2 regions of the Halomonas sp. M1 genome follow, and region 2 is predicted to be linked to the other one. Evidence: predicted binding sites of a transcription regulator. Region 2 holds the regulator's gene; the other holds the start of a gene.
The links. The regulator sigma-54, encoded in region 2, starts transcription at its own class of promoters, with help from an activator protein. The targets are predictions, from matches to a motif close to TGGCACNNNNNTTGCTNT.
Positions count from the first base shown of each region.

Region 1: P8S54_RS10390 (amino acid ABC transporter substrate-binding protein) is a predicted target of sigma-54. The motif match lies at 2,518-2,535, and genes of this name have one in related genera.

Region 1 covers NZ_CP121119.1:2,267,290-2,274,895, reverse strand. Annotated here, with positions in the region: gene P8S54_RS10400 (amino acid ABC transporter permease) at 1-137, opposite strand, end outside; gene P8S54_RS10395 (amino acid ABC transporter permease) at 159-1,349, opposite strand; gene P8S54_RS10390 (amino acid ABC transporter substrate-binding protein) at 1,434-2,459, opposite strand; gene P8S54_RS10385 (amino acid ABC transporter substrate-binding protein) at 2,704-3,714, opposite strand; gene speE (polyamine aminopropyltransferase) at 3,825-4,685, opposite strand; gene hemE (uroporphyrinogen decarboxylase) at 4,685-5,797, opposite strand; gene ribA (GTP cyclohydrolase II) at 6,035-6,670, shown strand; gene P8S54_RS10365 (diguanylate cyclase) at 6,741-7,606, shown strand, end outside.
Region 2 covers NZ_CP121119.1:910,376-917,981, reverse strand. Annotated here, with positions in the region: gene yjgA (ribosome biogenesis factor YjgA) at 1-434, opposite strand, end outside; gene pmbA (metalloprotease PmbA) at 532-1,872, shown strand; gene P8S54_RS04180 (HPr family phosphocarrier protein) at 1,913-2,182, opposite strand; gene rapZ (RNase adapter RapZ) at 2,244-3,161, opposite strand; gene ptsN (PTS IIA-like nitrogen regulatory protein PtsN) at 3,239-3,709, opposite strand; gene raiA (ribosome-associated translation inhibitor RaiA) at 3,714-4,022, opposite strand; gene P8S54_RS04160 (RNA polymerase factor sigma-54) at 4,110-5,525, opposite strand; gene lptB (LPS export ABC transporter ATP-binding protein) at 5,631-6,398, opposite strand; gene lptA (lipopolysaccharide transport periplasmic protein LptA) at 6,410-6,901, opposite strand; gene lptC (LPS export ABC transporter periplasmic protein LptC) at 6,910-7,482, opposite strand; gene P8S54_RS04140 (HAD hydrolase family protein) at 7,482-7,606, opposite strand, start outside.

The DNA of each region.
Region 1 (7,606 bases), 1.4 Mb from region 2:
TACAGCACGTAAAGCCCGATAAGCGTAAAGATGGTATTGATTGGGCCGTTAAACAGGTTGGTGCGCAGCCACGCGACTGGCCCCACTGAACTACTGGGGGCGGGCCTCGGATCAATCATCGATTGGTTATGAATCATGTGTATTTCCTCGCCATTGGCCTAGCGTTCAACCAGCGCCACGCGGGCGTTGAACCAGTTCATAAACATGGACACCAGTAGGCTGATGGTCAGATAGACCGCCATGGTCATGGCAATGACCTCAATGGCTTGGCCGGTCTGGTTCAGCGTGGTACCTGCAAACACCGAGACAAGGTCTGGGTAACCAATGGCCGTGGCCAGCGATGAGTTCTTGATCAGGTTTAGATATTGGCTAGTGAGCGGCGGAATAATCACACGCAGCGCCTGGGGAATGACCACTAAGCGCAGTACTAGATTGCGCGGCAGGCTAAGCGCCTGGGCGGCTTCGGTTTGGCCGTGTGAAATGGCCTGAATGCCTGAGCGCACAATTTCGGCGATAAACGAGGCGGTATAAATCGACAGCGCAAGCCATAAAGCGAGGAACTCAGGAATGATCGTAATGCCACCGCGGAAGTTAAAGCCACGCAGCTCTGGCACATCCCAAGTAACCGGCACACCCGTGGCCACCAATACCAGCATGGGTAAGCCGAAAATTAACGCAAACGAAATCCAGTAAGCTGGGATGCGTTTGCCGGTTGCCTCATGGCGGCGTTTGTTCCAAACAACCAGCGCAATGCTGGCAATGACCGCGGCCATAAAGGTTGCGGGGATGAGGCCAAAGCCTGACTCAAAGAGCGGTTCAGGCAGGTAGAGGCCGCGCACGTTGAGGAAGATAACTTCACCAAAGGCGAGACTGTCCCTGGCGCTGGGCAGCGTGCGAAGCACTGCGTAGTACCAGAAGAAAATTTGCAGTAGCAGTGGGATATTACGAAAGGTTTCGATATACGCATTGGCTAAGCGGGCAAGTAACCAGTTAGGCGACAGGCGGGCAATCCCGACAATAAACCCAATGATGGTCGCCGCTAAGACCCCTAAACCCCCTACCAATAGGGTGTTGAGCAGGCCCACGACAAACGTGCGGCCGTAGGTGCTTTGGGATGAGTAGTCGATCAGACTCTGAACTATCCCAAAGCCTGCGGTGTTACCTAGGAAACCAAACCCGGTAGTAATGCCACGTGCGGATAAGTTGTCCTGGGTATTCCCGACGATATAGAGCAAAAAAGCGGCGACAGCGGCCACAAGGAGTAACTGAAAAATAAGAGCGCGCTTAGCGCGGTCTCGCCAGAAGGGAGGCTTTTGGCCGACCGGGCGAGAGTTGGGTCGAACGGACATGGATAGCGTCTCCGCGATACGGCAGGTCAATCAAATGGCCCGCCGTCACTAAACAGGAGGGCGGGCCGGGGTCAATCGAGACGCTTAGCGAATCGGCGGTGCGTACTGGAAGCCGCCTTGGTTCCACAGCGCGTTAACGCCGCGTTCGATTTCCAGCGGAGAGTCCATTCCTACGTTACGCTCAAAGCTTTCGCCGTAGTTACCCACTTGGCTTAGGATGTTGTAAGCCCAGTCAGCGTCTAAGCCCATGCCTTCACCGTAGTTGCCGTCTTGGCCGAGCAGGCGTGCAATGTCGGGGTTATCAGAGTCGCGCATTTCTTCAGCGTTTTCGCTGGTAACGCCATACTCTTCACCGTTAAGCATGGCAAAGAGTGACCATTTGACGATATTGAACCACTGGTCGTCGCCCTGGCGAACCACCGGGCCAAGGGGCTCTTTTGAGATAACATCGGAGAGAATGACGGCGCCATCTGGGTCATCTAGTTGGATGCGCAGAGCAGCAAGCTGAGAGGTATCAGAGGTGAGTACGTCACAGCGGCCAGCTTGGAAGCCACCTACCGTTTGCTCAGACGTATCAAATACAATCGGGTCGAATTCCATGTCGTTAGCACGGAAGTAGTCAGCTAGGTTGAGTTCTGTAGTGGTGCCCGACTGGATGCAGATAGCGGCGCCATCTAACTCAGAGGCTTCTGAAACGCCCAGGTCGCGGGAAACCATAAAGCCCTGGCCGTCGTAAAAGTTAACACCGGTAAAGTTAAGACCTAGGGTCGTATCGCGGGTAGTGGTCCAGGTGGTGTTGCGTGACAGTACGTCCACTTCGCCCGACTGCAGCGCGGTGAAGCGCTCAACCGCATTTAAGGAGATGTAGTTAACCGCATCGGCATCACCCAGCACCGCTGCTGCTACGGCGCGGCATACGTCAACGTCGATACCTTGCCACTCGCCGCTATCGTCTGGCGCGGAAAAACCTGGTAAGCCATCGCTAACACCACACTGAACGGCCCCGCGTGATTTGGTATCTTCGAGCGTGCTGGCCTGCGCAGTTGCTACGCCCGCAACGGTGATGGCGCCCGCAGATGCCAGCAGTACCAAGTGTTTCTTGTTAAACATGGTAGTTCCCCTTCCTAGATGTAATGTCGTTATGCATGCAGGTGCATGACACTAAAAGCTAGCAAGGAAGGTGCCAAAAAGGATACGACGTTAAATTCAGCGCTTTTCAACGCAAAACGGAGCAAGTTCCTACCAAAGTTGTGGTGCATGAAAGTGCATTAGCGGCTACCGTGCGCACTTTTTTGGTGCGTAGCCGCTAATGCAGAGGTGATACTCTCTGCTGAGAGCTTAATAATCGGACGTCTTAGCGAATGGGTGGAGCGTACTGAATGCCGCCGTCATTCCAAAGACTGTTTAAGCCGCGTGCAATATTGAAATCTGACCCTGTACCCACGTTACGATCATAAATATCCGCATAGTTGCCTACCTGTTTAACGATTTGGTACGCCCAGTCGGTCTCAATACCCATGGCTTCGCCAAAATTACCGTCCTGACCTAGCAGACGCATAACATCGGGGTCTTCTGAGGTGAGATGCTCGTCCACGTTTTCCTGGCTAACGCCTAATTCTTCGGCGTTAAGCATGGCAAACAGCGTCCATTTGACGATGTTGAACCACTGGTCATCGCCTTGGCGCACGGCGGGGCCAAGCGGCTCTTTCGAGATGATTTCGGGGAGTACAACAGCCATGCTGGGGTCGGCAAGCTGCATGCGCTGAGCATAGAGCTGGGAGGCATCGGAGCTTAAAACGTCGCAGCGGCCCGCTTCAAAGCCGATAATCGACTGCTCAGGGGCATCAAACACTACTGGATCGTAGGTCATCTCGTTAATGCGGAAGTAATCGGAAAGGTTAAGTTCGCTGGTGGTGCCGGACTGAGTGCAGACTGCCGCGCCATCCAGCTCTTTGGCGCTTTGCACGCCCAGGTCACTAGCGACCATAAAGGCTTGGCCGTCGTAGTAACTAACGCCGGTAAAGTGCATGCCCAGGGTGGTGTCACGGCTTGATGTCCACGTGGTGGTGCGGGATAGTACATCGACTTCGCCAGACTGCAGGGCGGTAAAGCGCTCTACAGAGTCTAGCGGTACGAAATCTACTTTTGTTGCATCCCCGAGCGCCGCTGCGGCCACTGCCCGGCACACGTCGGTATCCAGGCCGCGGTACTGATCATCGTCATCCAGTGAAGAGAAGCCCGGCTGGGCGGCATTGACGCCACAGCGAAGGCTGTCACGGTTCTGCACCGTTTCCAAAGTGCTGGCCATGGCCACCGTGGGTAGCAGTATGCTGATTCCTAACCCCAACCAACGAACGTTTTTCATTTTTATTCCTTAACGTGGGTAGCCAAACAAACAGGTTTAGCAAACAAAACTAAGCGCACAAAAAAGGCCGAGCAATGCCCGGCCTTCGCTGTCAATACCTTAGCGCTCGCTTACGCAAAGGCTTTCCGCATAAAGGGCGGTAGCGCCAGGGCGCCACGGTGGGCATCACCTGTGTAGTACTGTAGCGGCATTTCGTGGCTGGCGGCAGCTTGTTCGCGAAAGCTTTCCACGTTGGCGTTTTTACCCGCCAGGGTCACACTCCACCAGCCAGAGGGGTACACCGGCTGCGGGAAGGGCAGGGTGGCCACGCTATCAAAGCCTGCTTCACGCATATCGTTGCGCAGCTCACGAATGATAGAGCCGCTGTGGTAGAGCGGTGATTCGCTCTGCTGCACCATCACGCCACCATTTTTTAGGATGCGGTGGCAGCGCTTAAGGAAGTCGGTTTTAAACAGCCCTTCGGCAGGGCCTACCGGGTCGGTGGAGTCGATAATCAGCACATCGATGCTCTCATCGGCAGCGTCATCTACCCACTTCACGCCGTCGGCAAATAGCAGTTCGGCTCGGGGGTCGCCGTTAGCTTCCACCAACGCTGGGAAAAAACGCTCCGCCGCCTTGGTGACCTCTTCATCGATGTCGATTTGGGTGACTTTTTCAACGCCGGGGTGACGGAGCACCTCTTTAAGCGTTCCACAGTCACCGCCGCCAATGATCACCACCCGCTTGGGGTCTTGATGGGTGAATAGCGCCGGGTGGGCAATCATCTCGTGATAGAGGAAGTTGTCGCGGTCGGTCAGCATCACGCAGCCATCCAGCACCATCAGGTTGCCGTAGGTCTCCGTGGCGTACACTTCTAGGTGCTGGTAAGGGCTCTGTACATCCAGCAGTTTTTCAGAGATTTTCAGCGAGAAAGCGCTGCCGTGGCTATCAAATACCTCGGTGAACCACTGGTCGTTACGTAGTTCGCTCATTACTTTGCTCCTGAGCGTGGGGCGCTGGTTTGCGTTGCAATGCCTTGGTGGTATTGGGGGCTTAACTCGTGCAGCGCGTCCATAAAGGCGGTGACATTGTCTGGGTTAGTGAACTGGCTGATGCCGTGGCCCAGGTTGAACACGTGGCCCGGGCCGTGGCCGTAGCTTTCAAGCACGCGTGCCACTTCAGCGCGAATAGCAGAAGGCCGTGCGAACAGCACGTTAGGGTCGAGGTTGCCTTGCAGGGCTACTTTATGGCCCACCCGTGCGCGGGCGTCAGACAGCTCGGTAGACCAGTCGATACCCAGCGCATCGGCACCGGCGCAGGCGATGTGTTCAAGCCACTGGCCGCCATTTTTGGTGAACAGGATGACCGGCACGCGGCGTCCGTCGTGGTCGCGGATCAAACCGGAAACAATCTGCTCCATATAGCGCAGCGAGAACTCAAGGTAAGCCGGGGTAGATAGCGCGCCGCCCCAGGTGTCAAAAATCTGCACCGCCTGGGCGCCCGCACGAATCTGGGCATTCAGGTAGTCGGTTACCGCGTGGGCCAGGGTGTCCAGCAGCTGGTGCATGGTGTCTGGCGTATCGTAAAGCATGGTTTTCAGGTGGCGGAAATCTTTACTTGAACCGCCCTCCACCATGTAAGTAGCCAGCGTCCAAGGGCTGCCTGAAAAACCAATCAGCGGCATACGGCCGTTGAGCTCACGACGGATGGTCGACACTGCGCGCATCACATAATCAAGGTCGCGCTCGGCGTTGGGCACGGTGAGTGCGGCAACCTCTTGTGGCGTGCGCACGGTTTTCTTGAATTTCGGGCCTTCGCCGGTTTCAAAATAAAGCCCCAAGCCCATCGCGTCAGGGATCGTCAATATATCTGAGAATAGAATGGCGGCATCAAGGGGATAGCGCTCTAAAGGCTGCAGCGTGACTTCACAGGCCAAGTCATGATTGCGGCACAGATCCATAAAGCTACCCGCATCGGCACGGCTGGCGCGGTATTCCGGCAGGTAACGGCCTGCTTGACGCATCATCCACACCGGAGTGCGGTCTACGGGCTGACGAGCCAGCGCGCGGAGAAAACGGTCGTTTTGCAAAGGTGTGGTGGTCATAAACACTTGCTCTTAAGAAATTTGCCCGCATTGTAAGGGAGTCTTTGTACCTGAAGATAGGAATTGTACTTGAAGATAGGACGCATGGCGGCGTCTGGCCTGGCATTAATCGTCGCACCCTATTAATCGTTGCACCCTAGGGATACCGTGAGGCCGCCGCCGCTTCCTGGTAAACTATGTGCCCACTTTGCCAACACTGGTGTGGTTAACTGGTTTGGTTGATCAGCGAGGTAACCTGTGACCATCCGCTTCATTGCCGCTTCTCGGCTGCCCACTCCCTGGGCGACATTCACTATGCATGGTTTCGAAGACGAGGCCACGGGTAAAGACCATATTGCGCTAACGCTGGGCGACGTGAGCGGCGGCGAGCCAGTGCTTGGGCGCGTGCACTCTGAGTGCTTAACCGGCGATGCGCTGTTCTCCATGCGCTGTGACTGTGGTTATCAGCTGCAGGAGGCGCTCAAGCGTATTGCCGAAGAGGGCCGGGGCGTACTGTTCTACCTGCGCCAAGAGGGGCGCGGTATTGGGCTACTTAATAAAATTCGCGCCTACAACCTTCAAGACCAGGGGGCCGATACGGTAGAGGCCAACGAACAGCTCGGTTTTGGTGCCGACATGCGCCGCTATGACCTGTGCGTGCCGATGCTCAACCATTTAGGTATTACGGCGTTAAAACTGATGACGAATAACCCGCGCAAGGTGGATGCCTTGACTCGGGATGGAGTGAATGTGGTCGAGCGTCTGCCGATTACCACAGGTCTGAACCCGCACAACGAACACTACCTCTCCACTAAAGCGGGCAAGCTCGGCCATATGATGGCGCTGGATGATTTTACCCAGGCCAGCGACGTGGATATTGAGCGTAAGGGGTAGGAAAAAAGAGGCTTGACCGTTGTATGCCTTTAACGCAAAGTAAACTTATTGATAACTCAAAGGCATAATGATGCAACGCTTATCTATTTTGCTTGTGGAAGATGATCCCGGTGATGCCGGTCTTATTAAGTATACGCTTAAATATGATGATCAAGAGACCACGCTAGATTGGGTAAGCAGCCTCTCAGAGTTAGCCGATTATTTACAGCAAGCGCCCCTACTCCCTGATGTTATTCTGCTCGATTTAAGCTTGCCAGATTCAAGCGGTATTGCAACGGTACAAGCCTGTAAAAGGCTCGCTGCTGGAACGCCCATCGTTGTATTGACAGGTTACGACGACGCTCACTTTGCGCTAGAAGTGCTTGAAATGGGCGCTCAAGACTATCTTGTTAAAGGCAGTATTGATGCGGACTCTTTAAAACGCACCATACGCTATGCCATTAGCCGCGCTAAGCTTGAGCAACGTTTAGTGCTTTCTGAAGAGCGCATGGCGGCAGCCATTGAAGGGGGCAAACTAGGGGTTTGGGACTGGTTGTTTGACCGCAATGAGTTTGTTTTTAGTGATCGCTGGCTGGCTACCGTGGGCTTTAAATCTGATAGTCCAGACCTGCCCGCTAATGCTGAAGCCTGGATAGAGCGCATACATCCTGAAGAGCGCCAACATTTTGAGCTAGCCGTGGAGCGCCACCTGTCTGGCGAGTTGCCTAATTACCAGTGCGAATTTCGTATCCTTCACCGTGATGGCCATTGGGTGTGGTTATTTGAATCCGGTCACGTCACTGAGCGAGACGCGCTGGGAAACCCTATTCGCATGGTAGGCGTACAACAGGATATTAGTGAGCGAAAAGCGATGGAGGAGCGGCTGATCCATTTAGCGATGCATGACGAGTTAACGGGTTTGCTTAATCGCCGTAGCTTCATGAATATAGCGGACAG
Region 2 (7,606 bases):
CGCACTAGCTGGCGCAGCGTCTGGCGGTCGCCGTCAGGGTACTCGGCAAGAAATAAGTCAACACCGTCATCGCCTTCGTCGATTAAACGGTCACGCCATTTCTCAAGGCGATGAAAGGCATGGTCACGCTGCTCTTTCTCTTGTTCAATGCCGTCAAATACCCCTTGAATAGCGACGAGGTCTTCTTTGCGAATAAGTTTTCCCACGTACTGCATGTGGCGTCGACGCCCTTCATGGGAGCGGATGCGGGAGGTTTCCTCAATGGCTCGCAGCATGTCATCAGAGAGCGGAAAGCGCGCCAGTTCTGCGGGCTTCATGGCAATAAGTGTTTCGCCAAGTGCCTGTAACGCATGCATTTCTCGTTTTAGCTGAGATTTGCTCGGGCGTTCTTCCTGTTCATCACTATCGAAGGGTTCGGGGCGTTTCTTAGGCATACTAGAACTCACTGATCAGATTCGTTTGCAGCATTATATCAGCTGCGACAACAACATTGATTCGCCAATGCGATTCTGGCGAAAAGGAGGCCACAACATGGCACAGGCATTTGACGCAACCTCACAGCAGGCGCTGTTAACTACACGTGCAGAAGAGGCGTTGGCGCTGGCAAAACAGCTCGGTGCAGATGCAGCTGAAGTAGGTGCAAGCGTCGACCAAGGCGTGGGCATCAGCGTGCGCTTGGGCGAGGTGGAAACGGTAGAGCTTTCACGCGACCAAGGAATCGCCGTGACGCTGTATGTGGGGCAGCGTAAAGGCAGTGCGTCGTCGTCCGATGCAAGCAGTGCCTCTATTAAAGCGACGGTGGAAAAGGCCCTGGCGATTGCCCGCTACACAGGGGAAGACCCCGCTGCAGGGTTGGCTGATGCTGCCCTGATGGCATCGCATTTGCCCGATTTAAAAGTGCATTACCCTTGGCCGCTAACCACCGATGAGGCTATTGAGATAGCCTTGGCCTGCGAGCAGGCTGGCCGCAGCGTGGCGGGGATTCACCAGTCGGAGGGGGCATCGCTCTCTAGTGGTGAAGGCGTGCGTGTCTATGCCAATAGCCACGGTTTTTTGGGAACGCAAAAGGGTAGCAGTCACTCGCTTTCCTGCATGTTAATCGCCCAGGATGAAAATGGCATGCAGCGGGACTATGACTACACCTCGGCGCGAAATCCGAGCGAGCTTCGTGATCCTGAAAGCGTGGGGCAAGAGGCGGCTGCTCGGACACTTAGGCGCTTAGGCGCGAAGCGCCCACCGACAGGCACCTTCCCCGTACTTTTTGATCCTACGCTTGCCAGTGGGCTAATTGGCCACCTGATGGGCGCGTTAGCGGGCGGCGCGCTCTATCGTCAGGCATCTTTTTTATGCGACCGATTAGGAACGCCACTTTTTCCCAACTGGTTTAGCCTAGAAGAGCGACCGATGGAAGTGGGGGCAACCGCAAGCTCTCCCTTCGATGGCGAAGGCGTGCAAACGCGCAATAACCGCTTTATTGACCAGGGAAATATCGCAAGCTATATGCTTTCATCCTACAGCGCTCGCCGTTTAGGGATGCAAACCACGGCTAATGCTGGCGGTGCGCGTAATATTCGATTGGTAAACCCTGCCACGAGCCGGGACGCGCTGCTGAAAGAGATGGGTCGGGGGATTTGGGTAACCGAGCTAATGGGGCAGGGCGTTAATGGCGTTACCGGTGACTATTCAAGAGGGGCCGCGGGTTTTTGGGTTGAAAATGGGAAAGTGCAGTACCCTATAGAAGAGTTCACCATTGCTGGGAATCTCAACACCATGTTTGCGGGCTTGGTCGGTGTTGCTGATGACATAGACACTCGTGGCAGTATTCACACCGGCAGTTGGTTAATTGATGCCATGACGGTCGCAGGCAGCTAGCAACTCATGTTTGGGGATAGCGGTTAGCTGATTAGTACCATCATTGATCCTCATCAAATCTCGCGTCGAACAGGCTTTGGATGGCCTCCAGCGCCTGTTCAGCGTCATCGCCCTCTGCGATAACCTTTAACTCGGTGCCACAAGGTGCTGCTAGCATCAGTAGCGACATAATATTAGCCGCGTCGGCCTTTTGCTGTTGCTTGTAAACGAAAATGTTGGCTGAAAACTGTTGCCCGCATTTGACCAGTTTAGTCGCCGCTCGCGCGTGTAAGCCGCGCTGATTGGTAAGGGTTAAATTTCGTTCTGGCACCCTGGTTCCTTTTTGCCGAGTGGTGTCGTCTTGTTGGATACGTGCATCTAAGGTGTTAAAGCTACTCAGGTTCGACTGGTTCTGAAGGTGATGGTTGCGCCGGTTGTTCACTGAGAGTGTACTGAAGTCCCAGTTCTCGATGCCTTAGCTGTACTTCCCCTATGTGTTTTACGAGCCGTTGCGCGAGTTCCTCCACCATGTAAACAGAGCGGTGCTGGCCGCCGGTACAACCGATTGCAATGGTCATATAGCTTCTCTGGCTGTTTTGGTAAGCCGGCAGCCACTTCTCTAACCAGCTGTAAATGTCGTTGCTCATCGCATCGACAATGGGGTAGCTGCTGAGAAAAGCCACAATGTTAGCGTCTCTGCCAGTGTACTGACGTAGCGTTGGGTCCCAGTAGGGGTTAGGTAAGCAGCGCACATCAAACACAATATCGGCATCTAGGGGTACGCCCCGCTTGTAGCCAAATGACTCAAAGGTGAGGGTTAGCTGGTCGCTATGCTGATGGGCGACTTGATCGGTAATACGGCGACGTAAGTCGTGCACCGAAAGCCGTGAAGTGTCGATCATGAGATCAGCAAGGTCGCGTATCTCAAGCAGCGTTTCTTCTTCTTTGTTAATGGCTTCCTCAAGCGTCATGTCGCTATCGCGAGTTAGCGGATGTCGACGACGTGTAGCGGAGTAGCGCTCTAATAAAATTCTTGCATCGGTGGTCAGGTAAATTACCTGGAAACGAATCTGCCGCTGATTGAGCTCTTCAAGTAGCGTTGGCAGGCGCTCAAGAGCTGCTGGCAGGTTACGGGCATCAATGCTTACCGCTAAATGGGTACGCCCACCCTGAACACGCAGCTCATCTACTAAAGAGCCAAGCAGCATCGCGGGTAAGTTGTCGATGGCGTAGTAGCCAAGATCTTCTAACGCTTGTAAGGCGATAGATTTACCGGACCCAGAACGGCCGCTAATGATCACCAATTGCATAGAGTTTCTCTTGGGCTGCCAAAAAATTAATGAGGCTTAAAATGAAGAAAGGTAGCGGCTAGCGTCGAGGTAGACGCTTAGTGCGCCGATTTTTCACGGATTTTTGAGGTGATAAGCTCAAGAAGTTCACGCTGGCTAGTACTTTTCCGAAGCTGTTGTCGCGTATCAGCCTCGTTCATGATGGTGGCAACTTGCCCAAGTAATGCTAAGTGCGTGTCGTCAGCTTCTTCCGGCACCAACAAGACAAACACCAGATCGACAGGGTCGCCATCAATGGCATCGAAATCGACTGGCTCGGCAAGCTTTAAAAAGCCGGCAATAGGGGCGATGCAGTGGGGGCTTCGAGCATGGGGAATGGCAACGCCATTACCTATACCAGTACTTCCCAGGCGTTCGCGACCAATTAAACGGCTAAAGACTTCCTGGCTATCCAGGCTAGGGGTGTTTTGGGCAATAAAGGTGCTGAAAAACTCCAGCACCCTTTTTTTGCTGCCCCCGGGCACGTCGTATAGCACGCGCTCCGGGGGGAGTATGGTTTCCAACGTCATTGAATTAACGCACACCAGCGCCTTGGGCGCGAGCTTGTGCTTTTTCCTTGTGTTTAACGAGTTGACGATCGATCTTATCCGCTAAAGCATCAATAGCGGCGTACATGTCATTATCTAATGCTTCGGCGTGAAGATCAGCCCCGGCTGCGTGCAGAGTGCAGGCAGCTTGCTGTCGCTCTTTCTCAACAGATAAGGTCACTTGTACTGTCGTAATGTTGTCGTAGTGGCGCTCAACGCGCGCTAGTTTTTCATTTACGTAGTCACGCAAGGCGTCAGTCAGATCTACATGATGACCAGTGATATTTACTTGCATTGACGTGCTCCTTATCCATGGGACTGTACTTCGATTGTAACCCTTTTTACGCTGTTGCAAAGCCCTATAGCGGTGTTTCCTTGTTCGCTAACGTAAACGGCGCCGTTCACTTGAAGAGGGAATGCCCATTGACTCTCGATATTTGGCGACTGTGCGCCTTGCAACACTAATTCCGCCTGCTTCCAAGAGCGTCACCAAACGGCTGTCGGAAAGCGGCTTGCCCGGTGGCTCATCTTGCACCAACTTCTTAATCCGCGCGCGGATAGCGGTGCTGGAGTGGCTGTCGCCACCATCTTGGCCGCTGACCTGGCTGGAAAAGAAATACTTGAGTTCAAATACTCCTCGGGGCGTATGAATATACTTTTGAGTGGTCACCCGGGAGATGGTGGACTCATGCATCTCCACGGCTTCGGCTATGTCCGCTAAAATTAACGGTTTCATCGACTCTTCACCATGCTCTAAAAAGCCAATCTGGCGCGCGATAATTTCTCGACCCACTCGCAGCAGCGTATCATTTCGGCTCGAAAGGCTTTTAATTAGCCAGCGGGCTTCTTGAAGGTGCTCTTTAAGGAACTGGTTATCTTGGCTTTTATCAGCACGCTTTATCAAGCTTGCGTAGTCAGGCTGAATGCGTAGCCGGGGCAACGCTTCTGGATTAAGTTCCAGGTGCCAGCCTTCATTATCGTGCCGCACGACCAAATCTGGGGTTATATAGCTATCATCGCTGTCGCCGTAGGCACTGCCGGGGCGCGGGTCAAGGCTGCGAATGAGGCGAATAACATCATCGAGTTGTTCATCATCCAGGCTCAAGCGTCGTTTAAGCAGCCGTATATCGTCTTTGCCGAGTGCCTCAAGAAATTGACGCACCAGCCGTTTGGCAGGTACTAAAAGCGGCGTCTCCTCGGGGAGCGTGGCTAGCTGAAGCATTAGGCACTCGCGTAAGTCCCGCGCGAAGACCCCGGTGGGCTCAAACTGCTGCAAGCGCAACAGGGTGTTCTCTACTTCACGCTGGCTTAGGCCGTCCAGGCCCTGAGCTTTTAAGCCTTCGCGGATGTCGTTAAGCGGCTGAGTGATGTAGCCATTGGCATCGAGGGCATCGATCAAGCTTTCGGCAATAGTGTGCTCACGTAGCGTGAAGTCGGTCATGGCAAGTTGCCAAAGCAGGTGACCGTGCAGGCTTTGTCCTGCTGCCTGGCGCTCAAAATCAGGCCCTTCGCTGCTACCGCCCGTGCTGCCCATATCTTGGTAGGTGTCGGACCAGTCACTATCCACAGAAAGCTCACTAGGGATACTTTCAGCCCATTCTGCTTCCGGCGTCTCGGTGACCGCCTGCTCGCCAAATTCATCCTCTTGTTCCAGCATTGGGTTAGCGTCGAGCGCTTGCTGAATTTCTTGCCGCAGGTCGAGTGTTGAGAGCTGGAGCAGCGCAATTGCCTGCTGCAGCTGAGGTGTCATGGTCAGCTGTGTGCCGATACGCAGTTGAAGAGAAGCTTTCATGACCATCTGAGAACCACTCGTTAATCAGAAAGCTCCACCCTAGTGCGAGTTATCCTCAGGTGCAAGTGCAATAAGCATGCCATTAAAAGTAATTAGTCGGTAGGCGCCTGTTTATAGGCGGAAATCAGCCCCGAGATAGACGTCGCGCACCTTCTGGTTATCGAGGATAGACTGTGGGTCGCCGCTAGCAATGATTTGGCCATCGCCAACGATATAGGCGATATCGCAGATATCGAGCGTGTCTCGTACGTTATGGTCGGTGATGAGGACACCGATATGTCGCTGTTTGAGCGCGCGTATAATCGTTTTGATATCACCCACTGAAATAGGGTCTACGCCTGCGAACGGTTCATCTAGCAGAATAAACACAGGCTCGGTTGCCAGTGAGCGGGCAATTTCAACGCGCCGACGCTCGCCACCGGATAGGCTCATGCCCAGGTTGTCGCGGATATGGGTAATGTGGAAGTCTTCAAGTAGCGACTCTAGACGCTGTTCACGGGCGCTACGGTCAAGCTCCTTTCGAGTTTCAAGTATTGCCATGATGTTGTCGGCGACCGAAAGCTTACGAAAAATAGAGGCTTCCTGGGGCAGGTAGCCAATGCCTGCAATAGCCCGTTCATGCATGGGTGCGCGGGTGAGGTCTAGATCATCAATACCGACGCTGCCTGCGTCAGACTTAACCAACCCAACGATCATATAAAACGAGGTGGTTTTACCCGCTCCGTTCGGGCCGAGTAGCCCCACAACGCTGCCTTGGGTAATCTCTAGGTTAATATCTTTCACCACCCGGCGACGCTTATAGCTTTTAGCCAGGTGATGAGCATAGAGCGTTTTTACCGGAGCAGTTTCGTTAGTTGCTGTGGTGCTGGGGGTTGTCACAAATGAACTCCCTATTGCGCGGGCTGTAGGGTCATGCGAATACGCTGTGATTCGCTTCCGTCGACTTCTGAGCGGGCCTGCACGACCTCTCGGTCAATGAAGTATTCCAAGCGCCCCCCCTGGAAACGATCACCTCGTTGGGTAAGCTCTGCCTGATCGATGAGCTCAACCCGGCGTTCGGCGACATGATAGATAATGCGACGTGCCCAGCCTTCCATGGGTGTTGTTTCACCGTCTAGCTGGTTCCGTAGGTAAGCGCGCTCACCCGTGGCGATTGCGCGGGCAAGTTCGCCAGCATCATTGCGCTGAATTTCGACACGCTCCCCGCGAAGCTGCATCTCACCCTGGCGAATATTAACATTGCCGCTATAGACTGCCGTGCCAGCGAGCTGATCAAGATCTAAGCGGTCTGCTTCAACTTCAACCGGCGCTTGCGTTGTTTGGGCAGCCGCTGAGAGCGGCACCGCTAGGGCTAAAAGCGCGGTGCAGATTAAAACTTTCATAGCGACTCCTAAGGCGTCTGGGGGGCGGGCGGGTGGATGCCGCGCACATTATCGGTTAAGCGAACCTGGCTAGTGTCAAGCCACACATCCATGCGTGAAGCGCTGATCCGCTGTGGCGGTTGCTGCAGAAGTACCGGCACGTCGCTCCATGCATGGCGTGTCATGCCGTTATAGTGTAATAACTCTGTATCCAACTGCCAGCCTTCATCCGGTGCCAATAGTCTGGCTGCGCCGGTTAATGTCAGCGCGTGTGTGTCCGTATTGAGCGTGCCTGCGTTGGCGGTAGCTAGCCACTCTCGCTGTTCACCATCAAATAGTGTTACTCGGGGCGAGGTGGCTTGCGTCATGGCCCGCTGGGGGGTATGAACTAAATAGGGCGTGACCAGCGACTGTTGAATAGCACCCGTTTCGCCAAACAGAGTGATTTCAGCGTTTTCTAGCACATGGCCAGGCTCATCGGCTTGAGCATCTGGGTCTGGAGCGATGTCTTGCGGGCCGCGGGGGTCTATCCATACCAGCAGGGTGCCCAGGGCAACCACAACCCCGGTTAGCCAGACGCGCTTTTTAACCCGCCGAGTCATTACGAATGCCTGTGTAGATAGGTGTCCATCACGGCATCCCAGTGGCCTTGGGACATGAGCAGCGTATCGCAGATCTCACGAACCGCGCCGTGGCCACCAAGGCGATCGGTGATCCAATCCGCGT